Regions from separate parts of the Geobacillus sp. LEMMY01 genome, predicted to be linked through region 2. Evidence: predicted binding sites of a transcription regulator. Region 2 holds the regulator's gene; each other region holds the start of a gene.

Region 1 (4,882 bases), on a different contig from region 2:
GCACGATGCCGTGCTTTCGGTTGTACTCTTCTTGAATCGCGCGGCGCCGCTTCGTCTCTTGAATGGCGATTTCCATCGATTTCGTGATCGTATCGGCGTACATGATCACATGGCCGTTCGCGTTGCGCGCCGCCCGGCCGATCGTCTGAATGAGCGAGCGCTCCGAGCGCAAAAATCCTTCTTTGTCGGCATCCAAAATGGCGACAAGTGACACTTCCGGAATGTCGAGCCCCTCGCGAAGCAAGTTGATGCCGACCAGCACATCGTATTTGCCGAGCCGCAAATCGCGGATAATTTCAATGCGCTCGAGCGTCTTAATTTCCGAATGCAAATACGCCACCTTGATCCCCGCTTCTTTCAAATAATCGGTCAAATCTTCCGCCATTTTTTTCGTCAGCGTCGTCACCAACGTCCGCTCGTTTCGCTCGACGCGCTCGCGAATTTCGCCGATCAAATCGTCGATTTGCCCCCTTGTCGGGCGGACGTCGATCGTTGGGTCGAGAAGCCCCGTCGGACGGATGATTTGTTCGACAACGCCCGGGCTGTGCTCGAGCTCGTACGGCCCTGGCGTAGCCGAGACGTAAATAATTTGATTGATTTTTTGCTCGAACTCTTCAAACGTGAGCGGCCGGTTGTCAAGCGCCGACGGCAGGCGGAAGCCGTGGTCGACGAGCACTTGCTTGCGCGCCCGGTCGCCGTTGTACATGCCGCGCAGCTGCGGCAAGGTGACGTGCGACTCATCAATGATGATCAAAAAATCGTCCGGAAAATAGTCAAGCAATGTATACGGCGTCGAGCCCGGGGGCCGCAGCGCCAAATGGCGCGAGTAGTTTTCGATGCCGGAACAAAAGCCCATCTCGCGCATCATTTCAAGGTCATAGCGCGTCCGCTGCTCAAGCCGCTGCGCCTCGAGAAGTTTCCCTTGCGCGCGCAGTTCGGCCAGCCGCTCCTCAAGCTCTTGTTCGATGTTTTGAATGGCCAGCCGCATTTTCTCCTCGCGCGTCACGAAGTGGGACGCCGGGAAAATGGCGACATGCTCGCGCTCGCCGAGCACCTCGCCGGTTAAGGCGTCCACCTCGCGGATGCGCTCGATTTCATCGCCGAAAAACTCAACGCGAATGCAATGCTCATCGCGCGACGCGGGGAAAATTTCGACAACATCGCCGCGGACGCGGAACGTGCCGCGCCGAAAATCGATGTCATTGCGGTCGTATTGGATGTCGACAAGCCGCCGAAGCAACGCGTTGCGCTCGATCTCCATCCCAACGCGCAGCGATACGACCAGTTCGCGGTACTCTTCCGGCGACCCTAAACCGTAAATGCACGACACGCTGGCAACGATAATCACGTCCCGGCGCTCAAACAAGGCTGATGTCGCCGAGTGCCGCAATTTGTCGATTTCATCGTTGATTTTCGCGTCTTTTTCAATGTACGTATCCGTCTGCGGCACGTACGCTTCCGGCTGATAGTAATCGTAATAGCTGACAAAATATTCGACGGCGTTGTGCGGGAAAAACTCTTTCAGCTCGCTGTACAATTGGCCAGCGAGCGTTTTGTTGTGGGCGATGACGAGCGTCGGTTTGTTTACTTGGGCGATCACGTTCGAGATCGTAAACGTTTTGCCCGTCCCCGTCGCCCCAAGCAGCGTTTGATGCTTCACCCCGCGGCGCAGGCCGTCAACGAGCTTGGCAATCGCCTGGGGCTGATCGCCTTGCGGTTGGTAAGACGATACTAATTGAAAACGGTCCTCCACCGTCGCTCCCCCTTCTCCATACCATCTTTCCCCATTGTATCACATCGCTATGATCAATGCATCAAAAATGCGAACTCATATTCGTACCAATCCACTCAGCGTTTTCCATCGCTTCGCACCGAAAAACGCGAAAAAGCGGACCCATTCATACCCAAGGTCCGCGTCTTCGCTCCGTTCCATTTCGACAATCCGAGGTTCAGCCGGCGATGCCTTTTTCCAAAAACAGACGGTTGAACCGACAGCGCCGCTTCATTTTTGCTTCAGATGGTCGAGCATGCGGCCGGCCCAAAGAAAGCCGGCGATCGTCGATGCGATGTCAGCAACGATTTCATGCAGCTCGTCCGTATAGCCTTTAAAGTAGGAAGCGACAAGCAGCGCAACGGTCAACAGCACAGCGATGTACCGATTGTACGTCACCCGCGCAAACAACAGCACCAATAGGCACGGAATGATGAGTGCCGCCAAAAACCACATGGTCCATTCTCCTTTACGAAACAGCTTCAGACGCTGATGCGTGCCGATCACGGACGAACAGCAGCCCGAGTTCATGATGCTCATCCTCATAGAGCGCCCCTTGGACGAAGCGGACTTCGCCGTTATGTCCGACGACATCCAACTTGCAGAACGCGCGGTTGCGCTGGAGCGCCTCGTAAAACTCGGTTTCACTCCGCACCGGGACGCCGTTTGTTTTGATGATGACTTCCCCGATGCCTAGCCCCATTTTTTCCGCTTTCGAGCCGGGAAGCACGCCGACAATCACCAAGCCGTGCGGATGGCGGGCAAAGCGGGGCGGGCGGGCGCGGTCGGCGCGATGCCCGGAAAGCGCGATCCATTCGCGGCCGATGATGGCCATAGCCCCCGCCGCAACCGCCAGCGGTGGATACCATATGCCGGAAGCGGCCAATAGGGCGACAACGAACGCCAGCCGAACAACAAGCCGCCCCTCCGCGCGCGCCGCTTCCGCCGGCAGCATGTGCTGCCGGCGCTGGGAAAAGCCGAGAAGAAACGGCACGAGCCAAAACGAATAGCCGTCTCCCGTCGAAACGAGCGGCCACCAGGAAGCCGGCGGCAGCGCGCCGCCTGATACTGGCAGCACAACCGGCACAAACCAAAGGCGCTGCGCCCATTGCAGGCCGACCGTCATCCCCCGCTTGCTTTTCGCAAGCTGCGGCGAGGCCGCCTCGTTTCGCGTGCGGATGATAAGCCATCCTTCCGAAAGCAGCAGCAACGCAAGCCACACCGCCAAAGCCGGCGCCGCCGCCATGCCCTCCGGCAGCCAGCCGGCCAACATCCCGCTTCGTTCCGCCAAACCGAACACGAGAAGCGCGCCGCCAACCGTATAAGCAGGCGACAACAAACGCGCTTCCATCGTCAAACTAAAGAGCACCGTCAGCACCGTCACCGTCCAAACCGCTTCCTGCGGCACCGCGATCCCGATGCCGACGGCCGCCGCCGACAACACCGCTCCAGCCATCCATCCCTTCGTCCAAAGCCCGCGCCACTCTTGCCATAGGCTGTAGACGCGCACATGAAAATCGCGGCGCTCCCGCTTCACCCGCCGCCAACCGACGGCCAAAGCGAGCGCGGCGCCATAATAAAGAAGCGGCTGCCGCCAAACCGACGCGACGCCCTCAAGCCATTCCAGCCACCATGTTGCCATCCGCTTCACCCCTTGCGTCGTTCATCATTCTTTATCTTCTATTCTACCAAATGGCATGGCCAATTCCCATGCCCACAGCCATCTTTTTTCGCCAATGGCGAATCTTCGCTGTTTTCCACTTTCTTTGCCGAATCAACACTAGTTTTGTCGGCCGGGAAGGATTTTCAAAGATGCAGAGGAAAAAGTATAAACAAGACGAAACAAGGAGGAGTGAAACGATGGAATTGAAAACGTCCGACGTCGCTGCTCGCCTTGGTGTATCGCCGAAAACGATCCAGCGCTGGGTGCGCAAATACGACATTACGCTGCGGAAAAACGAGGCCGGCCACTACTTGTTTGATGAAAAAACAGTCGCCTTGCTCGAACGGGTCAAATTTGAACAAGGCGCCGCCATGGAAGCGCCTCCGACGCCGAAACGCCCTCCGACGCCGCCGCGGAACAACGTTCCCATTGACGCCTTATTTGGATCGATCGAACCCGAAATCGCCCGCGTCTCCTCGCGCTTGGACCAGCTCGAACAGCAACTGGAGCAAAAAGCAGATGACGTCGTCTCCATTCAACTGTTGCATCACCGCCAAGAAATGGAAGAAATCGCCGCCCGCCTCACTGCGTTGGAGCAGCTTGTCGCCCGCCTTGAACAGCAGCTGAATACCCGTCCCCCTGCTCCCCATGAACCGCCGGAAGAGCCGAAACAGAAACGGCGCGGCCTTGGGCGGGTGATGGGGTTGTTTGCCTAACGGTTCCATCCCCCCTGCTTGACGCAGGGTGTTTTTTTGGTTGCTTCTTTCCCCTTTTTTTCTCCCCTTCACCACTTCTTTACGATTTTTTTATTCTTTTTTAATCGCAGCGGTTTATAATGGATCATGTTGTGCAATCTTCCCGTACGGGAAAGGAGGGCGCGCGAGATGGAACAAAAGGAACGAAAAGCGGTCGCCATCGCGTTCATCGTATTGGCTCTATACCTTTCTCCGCTGTACATTTTAGGCGAACACGCCCATATTCGCGTGCACGACAATATGGATTCGAACATCGCCTGGTATCGCGTGCTCGTTCGCAGCGGCCAACTATTTGGCCCAATCGATGCCGTCATCCCGCAAGTGATCAACGGGTTGCCGCGCAACGCCTTCGGCACCGAATTCAGCGGCATCGTTTGGCTGCACGCTTTGTTTCCCTCCATGGTGGCGTACGCACTCAGCCAGACGATCACGAGGGTATTCGCCTTTTTGGGCATGTATTGGCTGCTCAGGCGCCACTTTTTGCCTTCACCGGAATCATGGCTCATTCGCGTCGGGGCGGCGCTTGCTTTTGCGCTGACGCCGTTTTGGCCGTCCGGCATGTTAAGCACGCTCGGCATGCCGCTGGCGCTTTGGGCGTTTCTGTCGATCCGCAACGGAGAAGCGACATGGAAAGAATGGCTTGCGATCATCTTGCTTCCGTTTTACGCCAGCTTTGTGCTCGGATTTTTCTTT
Region 2 (4,882 bases):
TTGATGCGGGCTAATTTATGTTTGGCAATCATTGATCATCTTCTCCTATCTGCCATATTCTCACTCTGTTTTATCTTATCTGATCAACCGGGAAGATGGCAACGATGGCATCTTGGCTTCCTTTGCCCGCTCGCCGCTTTAGGGCCAGGAGCGGCACACAATCAACGCCGCCTTTGTTGCTCGTCCATATATTCCTGGTAACGGCGATGGACGGTCGCCTTGGACGCCTCGTAGCCAAAGCTTCGCAGCGTCGCGGCGATATCAGCAAACGTCAGTCCGCGCTCGCGCAAGCGGACGATCTCCTCAACCGGCAGATCGATTCGGTCACGCCCGGCGTTTTCGCCCTGGCGCCTTAGGTTCCGCTCCGGGCGGTAGCCGCGGGCGATGGCCCGCTGCATACCGCGCTTAATTTTGGCGTTATGTATTTTCCTTTGGTACTCCTCGACAATAGCGATGATGGATAACACCATCTCATCGGCCTCCGACAGCGGCATCTCCCCGCGGTGGCTGGCGCTGTATATTTTCACCCCTTGCTTTTTCAAGCAATGCAGCACCGCCATGCGCGCATGGCCGCGCCCAAGCCGCGTTTCATCTTGAATGAGCAGCACATCGACCTCGCCTTCCTCGCAAAGCGAAAGCAGCTTCAACACGCCGTCGCGGTCGGCTTCGTAACCGCTCGCTTGCTCGGCGATCACTTTAACGACTTCAAATCCACACTCGGCCGCCAGCCGTTCGAGCTCATCTCGTTGCCTCGCGAGCGACGTCTCCTGCTCGGCTTTGTCCGTACTGACACGGCAGTAAATGACCGCCCTCATGGCCCATCCCTTCTTTCCATCACTGATTGACGGCCACCGAGCCGCCCTGCTTTGATTTTAACACAGGAATGATGATCCGTTCACCGGCGGTAAGGCGCGGGCTCGGCAAATGATTGACATCGATGACCCAGCGGATGAACTCATCAGGCGGCATATGGTGCTCCTGCTCGTACTGTTTTGCCAGCCCCCAAAGCGTATCGCCGGGAGCGACCGTAATCGCCACGTATTCTTTTTTGTCGACCGGACTGCTGGCGTAAACGAACCCTGCCAGCACGAGCGCAAACAAAAAGGAGAACAGAAAGTGATGAAGCAACGTTTTCCCCATTTCCCCCCACCCTTTCTAGAATGTTCGTTCGCTTTCCTTCATTATAGCCAGGAACATTTGTTTGTGTCAATAAAAAACTCGAACTTACGTTTGTTTTTTCATCTTCCTCATGGTATAATGAAGACAAATGATGTGGCGAGAGGTGTGAAACAATGACGAAACTGTCGAAACGGCAACAACAAATTTTAGAATTTATTAAGCAGGAAGTAAAAACGAAGGGCTATCCTCCGTCGGTGCGGGAAATTGGGGAAGCGGTGGGACTGGCGTCAAGTTCGACCGTCCACGGGCATTTAGCGCGCCTAGAAAGCAAAGGGTACATCCGCCGCGACCCGACGAAGCCGCGTGCCATTGAAATTTTGGACAACGATATGGCCAAGGAGAAAGAAAAAGAGGAGATCATCTCGGTGCCGATCATCGGCAAGGTGACGGCCGGCCAACCGATTACAGCGGTGGAAAACATCGAAGGCTACTTTCCGCTGCCGAAGCGGCTCGCCGCTGGCGAGGAGCAGCTGTTTATGCTTGAAGTGATGGGCGACAGCATGATCGAAGCCGGCATTCTCGACGGCGACTACGTCATCGTCCGCCAGCAGTCATCAGCCAACAACGGCGACATCGTCGTCGCCATGACGGAAGACAACGAGGCGACGGTGAAGCGGTTTTTCAAAGAAAAAGACTACATCCGCCTGCAGCCGGAAAACGCTCATCTTGAGCCGATCATCGTCCGCGACTGCACGATTCTCGGCAAAGTGATCGGCGTCTACCGCCTGTTCGACTGACCCGTGCCGGACTGCGCCCATAAAAAAGCTGCCCCGAAAAACGGGGCAGCTTTTTTATGAATCAGTAGAGTTCCATATATTGATCTAATTCCCATTGATGAACCGCCGTCCGGTACATATCCCACTCGATTTCTTTCGCCTCAACGAAATGCTCGAATAAATGTTTGCCGAGCGCTTGGATCATCACTTCATCGGACTTCAAGTTTTCCAGCGCTTCATGCAGCGTTGCCGGCAAATCGACAATGCCTTCTTCGAGCCGTTCTTCTTTCGTCATGACGTAAATGTTTCGGTCCACTGGTGCCGGAGGAGTGAGCTTGTTGCGAATGCCATCAAGCCCAGCGGCTAAAAGCACCGCCATGGCCAAGTATGGGTTGGCCGACGGGTCGACGCTGCGCACCTCAATGCGCGTGCTCATGCCGCGTGAAGCCGGGATGCGGATGAGCGGGCTGCGGTTGCGCGCCGACCAGGCGACATAGCACGGCGCTTCATAACCCGGGACAAGGCGTTTGTACGAGTTGACCGTCGGATTCGTCACCGCCGTAAAGTTCGGCGCATGCTTCAGCACGCCGGCGATAAACTGCCGCGCCGTATCGCTCAACTGCAAATCGCCGTTCGGATCGAAAAAGGCGTTTTCGCCGTTGCGGAACAGCGACAGGTTGCAGTGCATCCCTGAACCGTTAATCCCAAAAATCGGCTTTGGCATAAAGGTCGCATGCAATCCGTGTTTGCGGGCGATCGTTTTAACGACGAGCTTAAACGTTTGAATGTCGTCGCACGCTTTTACGGCATCGGCGTATTTAAAATCGATCTCATGCTGACCCGGGGCGACTTCATGGTGGGACGCTTCGATTTCAAACCCCATTTCCTCAAGCTCGAGCACAATGTCGCGCCGGCAGTTTTCCCCGAGGTCCGTCGGCGCCAAATCGAAATAGCCGCCGCGATCATTCAGCTCCATCGTCGGGTGCCCTTTTTCGTCAAGCTTGAAGAGGAAGAATTCCGGCTCAGCCCCTAAGTTAAAGGCGTTGAAGCCGAACGCTTCCATCTCTTTCAACATCCGCTTCAAGTTGTAGCGCGGGCAGCCTTCAAACGGCGTGCCGTCCGGGTTGTAAATGTCGCAGATAAAGCGGGCGACTTTTCCTTTTTCCGATGTCCACGGGAAAATGACGAACGTATCCAAATCCGGATACAAATACATATCCGACTCTTCGATGCGGACAAATCCTTCGATCGACGACCCGTCAAACATCATTTTGTTGTTAAGTGCTTTCTCTAACTGGCTGATGGGAATTTCGACGTTTTTGATCGTGCCCAAAATATCAGTGAATTGCAGGCGGATGTACTTGACATTTTCCTCTTTGACGATGTGTAGAATGTCGTCACGCGTATATTTTGCCATGTCTAAACTCCTCCCCGGCTCGGAAATCATTTTCCATGATTAATGAAAGAAGCGAGCGAGATCTCCTTGGCGAAGCGATGCGCGCTGGAACCGCCCGGCCTGCAGCAATTCGTTCCGCAAAATTTCGCGCAGTTCCTCGTCCGACAGCTTCGGTTTTCCCACTTTTTCGACTTTCTCCGCCTGCCCGTGGCGCCCTTCCTCCCGCGCGGCAAAAATTTGCTTAATGCCCGCCAAGTTGACGCCTTGGTCGATCAAATCTTTAATTTCCAGCAAGCGGTCGATGTCATTGAGCGAAAACAGCCGCCGGTTGCCTTCGGTGCGCGCGGGCGAGACGAGGCCGTGCTCTTCATAATAGCGGATTTGCCGAGCCGATAAGTCGGTCAGCTGCATCACAATCCCAATCGGAAACAATGGCATGGAACGACGAATTTGGCTGCTCATGCCAATTCCTCCTCGCTTTTGATACCTTTATTCTACCATAATGTTAGGAAATGAGTCAATGAAACGTGACGTTTCCTCACAAACAAATCAACTGCTGTTCAAGCAAACGCTGAATGGCGGAACAGACGGCGATTTTCACATGCGAATACGTCAATCCGCCTTGCACATACGCGACATAGGGGGGGCGCAACGGCCCGTCGGCCGTCAGCTCAATGCTTGCCCCTTGCACAAACGTGCCGGCGGCCATGATCACTTTATCTTCATAGCCGGGCATGTCGCTCGGGTACGGGGTAAAATGAGCGTTGACCGGGGAGGAAGCCTGAATCGCTTGGCAAAACGCCACCATTTGTTCCGGATCGTCAAAACGGACGGACTGAACCAAATCCGTTCGCTTCGCCTTCCACGATGGCGAGGTCTTTAGCCCGATCCGCTCGAGCATCGCCGCCGTAAAGACCGCCCCCTTGAGCGCCTGGCCCACGGTGTGCGGCGCAAGGAAAAAGCCTTGATACATATCCGGCAAGCTGTAAAGCGACGGACCGACTTCCGCTCCAATGCCCGGCGAGGTCATCCGATAGGCGCACGCCTCCACATATTCCCGCTTGCCGACAATGTAGCCGCCCGTTTTCGCCAAGCCCCCTCCCGGATTTTTAATAAGCGAGCCGGCCATCAAATCGGCGCCGACATGGCATGGCTCTTTCTCCTCGACGAATTCGCCGTAGCAATTGTCGACAAACACGACGACATCCGGTTTGATCGACTTGACGAATGCAATCATGTTGCCGATCTCTTCGACAGTAAACGACGGCCGGTCCGCATAGCCGCGCGAACGTTGAATGCCGATCATTTTCGTCCGCTCATGGATCGCTTCGCGAACGGCCGGAAAATCAACCATCCCATCCGCTGTGAGCGGCACGCTGCGATAACGAATGCCAAACTCTTTCAGCGAGCCGACGCCGCGGCCGCGGACGCCGACGATTTCCTCAAGCGTATCGTACGGAGCGCCCGTGATGTAAAGCAATTCATCGCCCGGGCGCAACACGCCAAACAGCGCGATCGCAATCGCGTGCGTGCCGGAAATGATTTGCGGGCGCACAAGCCCCGCTTCCGCTCCAAACACATCGGCGTAAAT
Region 3 (4,882 bases), on a different contig from region 2:
CCTTTTTGCGCCATGTGCCGAACTTGGTGTTGATGATGCCAAAAGACGAAAACGAAGGACAGCACATGGTGTACACCGCCATCCGCTACGACGACGGGCCGATCGCCATGCGTTTCCCGCGCGGCAACGGGCTTGGCGTACCGCTTGATGAGGAGCTGAAAGAAATCCCAATCGGCACGTGGGAAGTGTTGCGCGACGGCTGCGATGCGGCGATTTTGACGTTTGGCACGACGATTTCGATGGCGCTTAAGGCGGCCGACGAGCTGGCGAAAGACGGCGTATCGGTGAAAGTTGTCAACGCTCGCTTTTTGAAACCGATGGATGAAGCGATGCTTCACGAACTGCTTGAGAGCCGCCTGCCGATCTTAACGGTCGAAGAGGCGGTGCTGCAAGGCGGCTTTGGCAGTGCTGTGTTGGAGTTTGCTCATGATCATGGTTATCACGGAGCGGTCATCGAACGGATGGGCATCCCGGACCGCTTTATCGAACATGGAAGCGTCAGCGAGCTGCTCCATGAAATCGGGCTGACGTCGACCCATATCATCGACCGCATCAAAACGATGGTGCCAAGAAAACAGAAAAGGGCTTGAGACATGAAAGGAAAAAAAGAACGGCTCGATGTGTTGCTTGTCGAACGCGGGCTGGCGGAAACGCGGGAAAAGGCGAAGCGGGCGATCATGGCCGGGCTTGTCTATTCAAACGACGTTCGACTCGATAAGCCCGGGGAAAAAGTGCCGGTTGACATTCCGCTTGAGGTGAAAGGCAACCCGCTTCCGTACGTCAGCCGCGGTGGGTTGAAACTGGAAAAAGCGTTGCGCGAGTTTCACATTCGCGTGGAAAATAAAATTGTTCTTGACATCGGCGCGTCGACCGGCGGTTTCACCGACTGTGCCTTGCAACACGGGGCGAAGCTGTCGTATGCCGTCGATGTCGGCTACAACCAGCTTGCCTGGAAGCTGCGTCAAGACGAGCGCGTCGTTGTGATGGAGCGGACGAACTTCCGCTACGTGACGCCGGATCAGTTTACGAAAGGGCTGCCGGAAGTAGCCGTCATCGATGTCTCGTTTATTTCGCTGCGGCTCATTTTGCCGGTCGTCAAGACGGTCATTGTGCCGGGCGGCGATGTGATTGCTCTCGTCAAGCCGCAGTTTGAAGCCGGCAAGGAAAAGGTCGGCAAAAAAGGGATCATCCGCGATCCCGACATTCACGAGGAAGTACTCGAATCGATCGTTCGATTCGCCTGCGCGGAAGGGTTCGATGTCCTTCATTTGTCGTATTCGCCGATTACCGGTGGTGACGGCAATATTGAATTTTTGCTTCATGCTGTCTATCCTGGAGAGAACCGGGAAGGAGAAAACCGACTGCCAGCATCGGTCGCCGACGTTGTCAGCGAGGCGCACGCCCGCTTGCGGGCGAGGAACGCGGATCCAAGCGGCAAGTAGCGTCGGCGGGACGGACAAGCGGCTCTGCATTTTGAAAAGCGGGGAGGTGGTGCAATGTGAACAAAGGGCAAAGGCATATTAAAATTCGCGAAATCATTATGAACCATGACATTGAAACGCAAGACGAGCTCGTCGACCGGCTGAGAGAAGCGGGCTTTAACGTCACCCAGGCGACCGTCTCGCGCGACATTAAAGAGATGCAGCTCGTCAAAGTGCCGATGGCCAATGGCCGCTATAAGTACAGCCTTCCGTCCGACCAGCGCTTCAATCCGTTGCAAAAGCTGAAGCGGGCGCTTGTTGATGTGTTTGTGAAGCTTGACGGAACGGGCAACTTGCTCGTCTTGCGGACGCTGCCGGGCAACGCCCATGCCGTCGGCGTTTTGCTCGACAATTTGGATTGGAGCGAAATCGTCGGCACGATTTGCGGCGACGATACGTGCCTAATCATCTGCCGGACGCCGAAAGATGCGAAAAAAGTGTCCGACCAGCTATTGTCCATGCTCTAGTCGAGGGCCGGACCAGCTTCCGCTCTGCGTTCAAGGACGGAACGACGGGGGCGGTCCTCGCTTGCGAATTCGAACATATGTGCTATAATCAGAAAGGAGAATCAATCGGACAGGCAAGGAGTGGTGGAATGCTCGCCGAGCTGTCGATTAAAAATTTCGCCATTATCGAGTCGCTCTCGCTGTCGTTCGACAAAGGGCTGACGGTGTTAACCGGCGAAACGGGAGCCGGCAAATCGATCATCATCGACGCGATTCATTTGTTGATCGGCGGGCGCGGCTCCGCTGAATTTGTCCGCTTCGGAGCAGAAAAGGCGGAAATCGAAGGGCTGTTTTTGCTTGATGATGACCGCCATCCGTGTTGGCAAAAATGCGCGGACGTTGGCGTCGACGCCAGCGACGGCATGATCGTGTTGCGCCGCGACATTTTGGCCAACGGCAAAAGCGTCTGCCGCATTAACGGCAAGCTCGTCACCACGGCGGTGCTGCGCGACATTGGGGCGACGCTTGTTGATATTCACGGCCAGCATGAACATCAAGAGCTGATGGATCCATCCCGCCATCTGCCGCTTTTAGACGAGTTCGGCGGCCTAGAGGCGGCAGAGGCGCTTGCCCGCTACCGTGCCGTCTACGAGCGGTATGAGGCGCTCGGAAACAAATTGAAAAAGCTGAGCGAAAATGAGCAGCAAATGGCGCATCGGCTCGATTTGCTGACGTTTCAGCTGCGCGAAATCGAACAGGCGGCGCTCGAGCCGGGCGAGGACGAGCGGCTGATGGAAGAAAAGGTGCGCATCGTCAATTTTCAAAAAATTTATACCGCGTTGCAGAAAAGCTATGAGGCGCTGGCCGGCGAGGGGCGCGGGCTTGATTCGATCGGGGAGGCGATGCGCCATCTCGATGACGTCGCCGCCATGGATGCGGCGCTCAAAGAAGCGCACGAAACGACGGCGAACTGCTACTATTTGCTCGAGGAAGTGATGTACAAGCTGCGCGATCAAATTGAGGAGATGGAGTACGACCCAGCGCGGCTCGATGCCATTGAAAGCCGCCTCGCGGAAATCGGGCAGCTCAAACGAAAATACGGAGCGACGATCGCCGATATTTTGCACTATGCCGAGACGATCGCCGAGGAAATCGAGACAATCGAAAATCGTGAAACGCATGTGCATGAGCTTAAGCAGCAGCTCGCTGCGGTGACGGACGAGTTGCTCACGGAGGCGAAAAACGTCACCGCTGTTCGGCAAACGTATGCCCGGCGCCTGATTGAGCGCATTCATCAAGAACTGAAAGACTTATACATGGACAAAACGAAATTTGACATCGTATTTGCCAAGCGCGAAGCATCGCTTGACGCCCCCTTGGTTGACGGCGTGCCGGTTAGGTTCCAAGAAGATGGCATCGATGTCGTCGAGTTTTACATTTCGACGAACGTCGGCGAGCCGTTAAAACCGCTCGTCAAAGTCGCTTCCGGCGGCGAGCTGTCGCGCATTATGCTGGCGTTGAAAACGATTTTTTCCAAACATCAAGGAGTGACGTCGATTGTTTTTGATGAGGTCGACACCGGCGTCAGCGGACGCGTCGCCCAGGCGATGGCGGAAAAAATTTACCGCATCGCCAGCCAGTCGCAAGTGCTTTGCATTTCCCATCTGCCGCAAGTCGCCGCGATGGCGGACACGCACTTGTTGATCGCCAAAGAGACGGATGGGGAACGGACGAAAACAGTCGTGAGGAAGCTCAATGAGGAGGAGAAAGTGAAAGAAATCGGGCGGATGATTTCCGGCGTCGAGATGACGGAGCTGACGAAACGGCATGCCAAAGAGCTGTTGGAACTGGCGGCGAAAATGAAACATTGATTCCTGTTTCCTCTGTTCGTCGAGGGGAGGCGCATCCCTCTCAAAGAGGGCCGATGCCGCCTGCCTGTTCTGTCTTGGCGCCCGCTTTCCTTAAGAGAACTACGGCGTTTCATAAAGATAAGCAAAAAGCCGCGCGGCTGTCCGGATGCAAGTCCATCCAATTCCGGGCAGCTTTTTTATCGGCATGGCGATTATATTTTCCCCGGTTCAGGCAAAATTAAAACTGTAACCGTTTTTGCATGGTGTAGGCGGGAGCGAGGAGAGTGGACGACATTGAATAAAGAAACGGCGCGAAAAATCGCAGGAGCGCTTCTCCTTGGCATGTTGACGGCCATCGCTTTTTCCAAACCGATGAAGGAATATTGGCAAATTCCGAAGCAGCTTGTCTTGTTTGAAGGCGACGCAGTTGAATTTCCTGCCGCTTCCCTTCCCGTGCAAGCGGCTGTCAATGACCGAAACGCTCCCGAAACGCTCAACATTGAGCGAAAAAACGGTTCTCTGTCTGTAAAGGCGAAACGCCGCGGACATGAAACGATGGTGTTGCACGTCGCCGGAATGCCGATCAAGCAAGTGGATGTCAACGTGCTGCCGACGCTCAAAGTCATTCCCGGCGGGCAATCGATCGGCGTCAAGCTCAATACCGTCGGCGTTCTTGTCGTCGGTTACCACCTTGTCGAAACCGAAAACGGGAAAAAATCGCCGGGAGAGGCAGCCGGCATTCAAGTCGGCGACATTATTACCGGCATTAACGGCCAAAAAATCGAAAACATGAGCGACCTCTCCCCTTTCATTGAGGAAGCCGGAAAAACCGGAAAGCCGCTTCATCTAAAAATTCTGCGCGATCAGCACTCCATGACGGTGAAGCTCGTTCCGCTGAGAGACAAGCATGACGACGTGTACCGCATCGGTCTGTACATCCGCGACTCGGCCGCCGGCATCGGGACAATGACATTTTACGATCCGAAATCGAAAACGTACGGCGCGCTCGGTCATGTCATCTCCGATATGGATACGAAAAAGCCGATTGTCGTGCAAAACGGACAAATTATGCGCTCGACTGTCACATCGATCGAAAAAGGGACGA

Evidence for each region. The regulator LexA, encoded in region 2, represses DNA repair genes until DNA is damaged. The targets are predictions, from matches to a motif close to CGAACATATGTTCG.
Region 1: a site for LexA is predicted at 1,824-1,837, ahead of uvrB (excinuclease ABC subunit UvrB). Genes of this name have one in related genera too.
Region 3: a site for LexA is predicted at 2,019-2,032, ahead of recN (DNA repair protein RecN). Genes of this name have one in related genera too.

What each region holds. Positions count from the first base shown of each region.
Region 1 covers NZ_MVKA01000018.1:40,051-44,932, forward strand. Annotated here, with positions in the region: gene uvrB (excinuclease ABC subunit UvrB) at 1-1,753, opposite strand, end outside; gene B1A75_RS10385 (CsbA family protein) at 2,003-2,227, opposite strand; gene B1A75_RS10390 (PDZ domain-containing protein) at 2,241-3,413, opposite strand; gene B1A75_RS10395 (MerR family transcriptional regulator) at 3,632-4,150, shown strand; gene B1A75_RS10400 (DUF6044 family protein) at 4,319-4,882, shown strand, end outside.
Region 2 covers NZ_MVKA01000020.1:22,931-27,812, reverse strand. Annotated here, with positions in the region: gene B1A75_RS10875 (DUF896 domain-containing protein) at 1-32, opposite strand, end outside; gene B1A75_RS10870 (YneB family resolvase-like protein) at 162-815, opposite strand; gene yneA (cell division suppressor protein YneA) at 835-1,140, opposite strand; gene lexA (transcriptional repressor LexA) at 1,293-1,916, shown strand; gene glnA (type I glutamate--ammonia ligase) at 1,978-3,312, opposite strand; gene B1A75_RS10850 (MerR family transcriptional regulator) at 3,352-3,753, opposite strand; gene B1A75_RS10845 (methionine gamma-lyase family protein) at 3,830-4,882, opposite strand, start outside.
Region 3 covers NZ_MVKA01000029.1:14,331-19,212, reverse strand. Annotated here, with positions in the region: gene dxs (1-deoxy-D-xylulose-5-phosphate synthase) at 1-590, shown strand, start outside; gene B1A75_RS14035 (TlyA family RNA methyltransferase) at 594-1,442, shown strand; gene ahrC (transcriptional regulator AhrC/ArgR) at 1,499-1,948, shown strand; gene recN (DNA repair protein RecN) at 2,077-3,798, shown strand; gene spoIVB (SpoIVB peptidase) at 4,072-4,882, shown strand, end outside.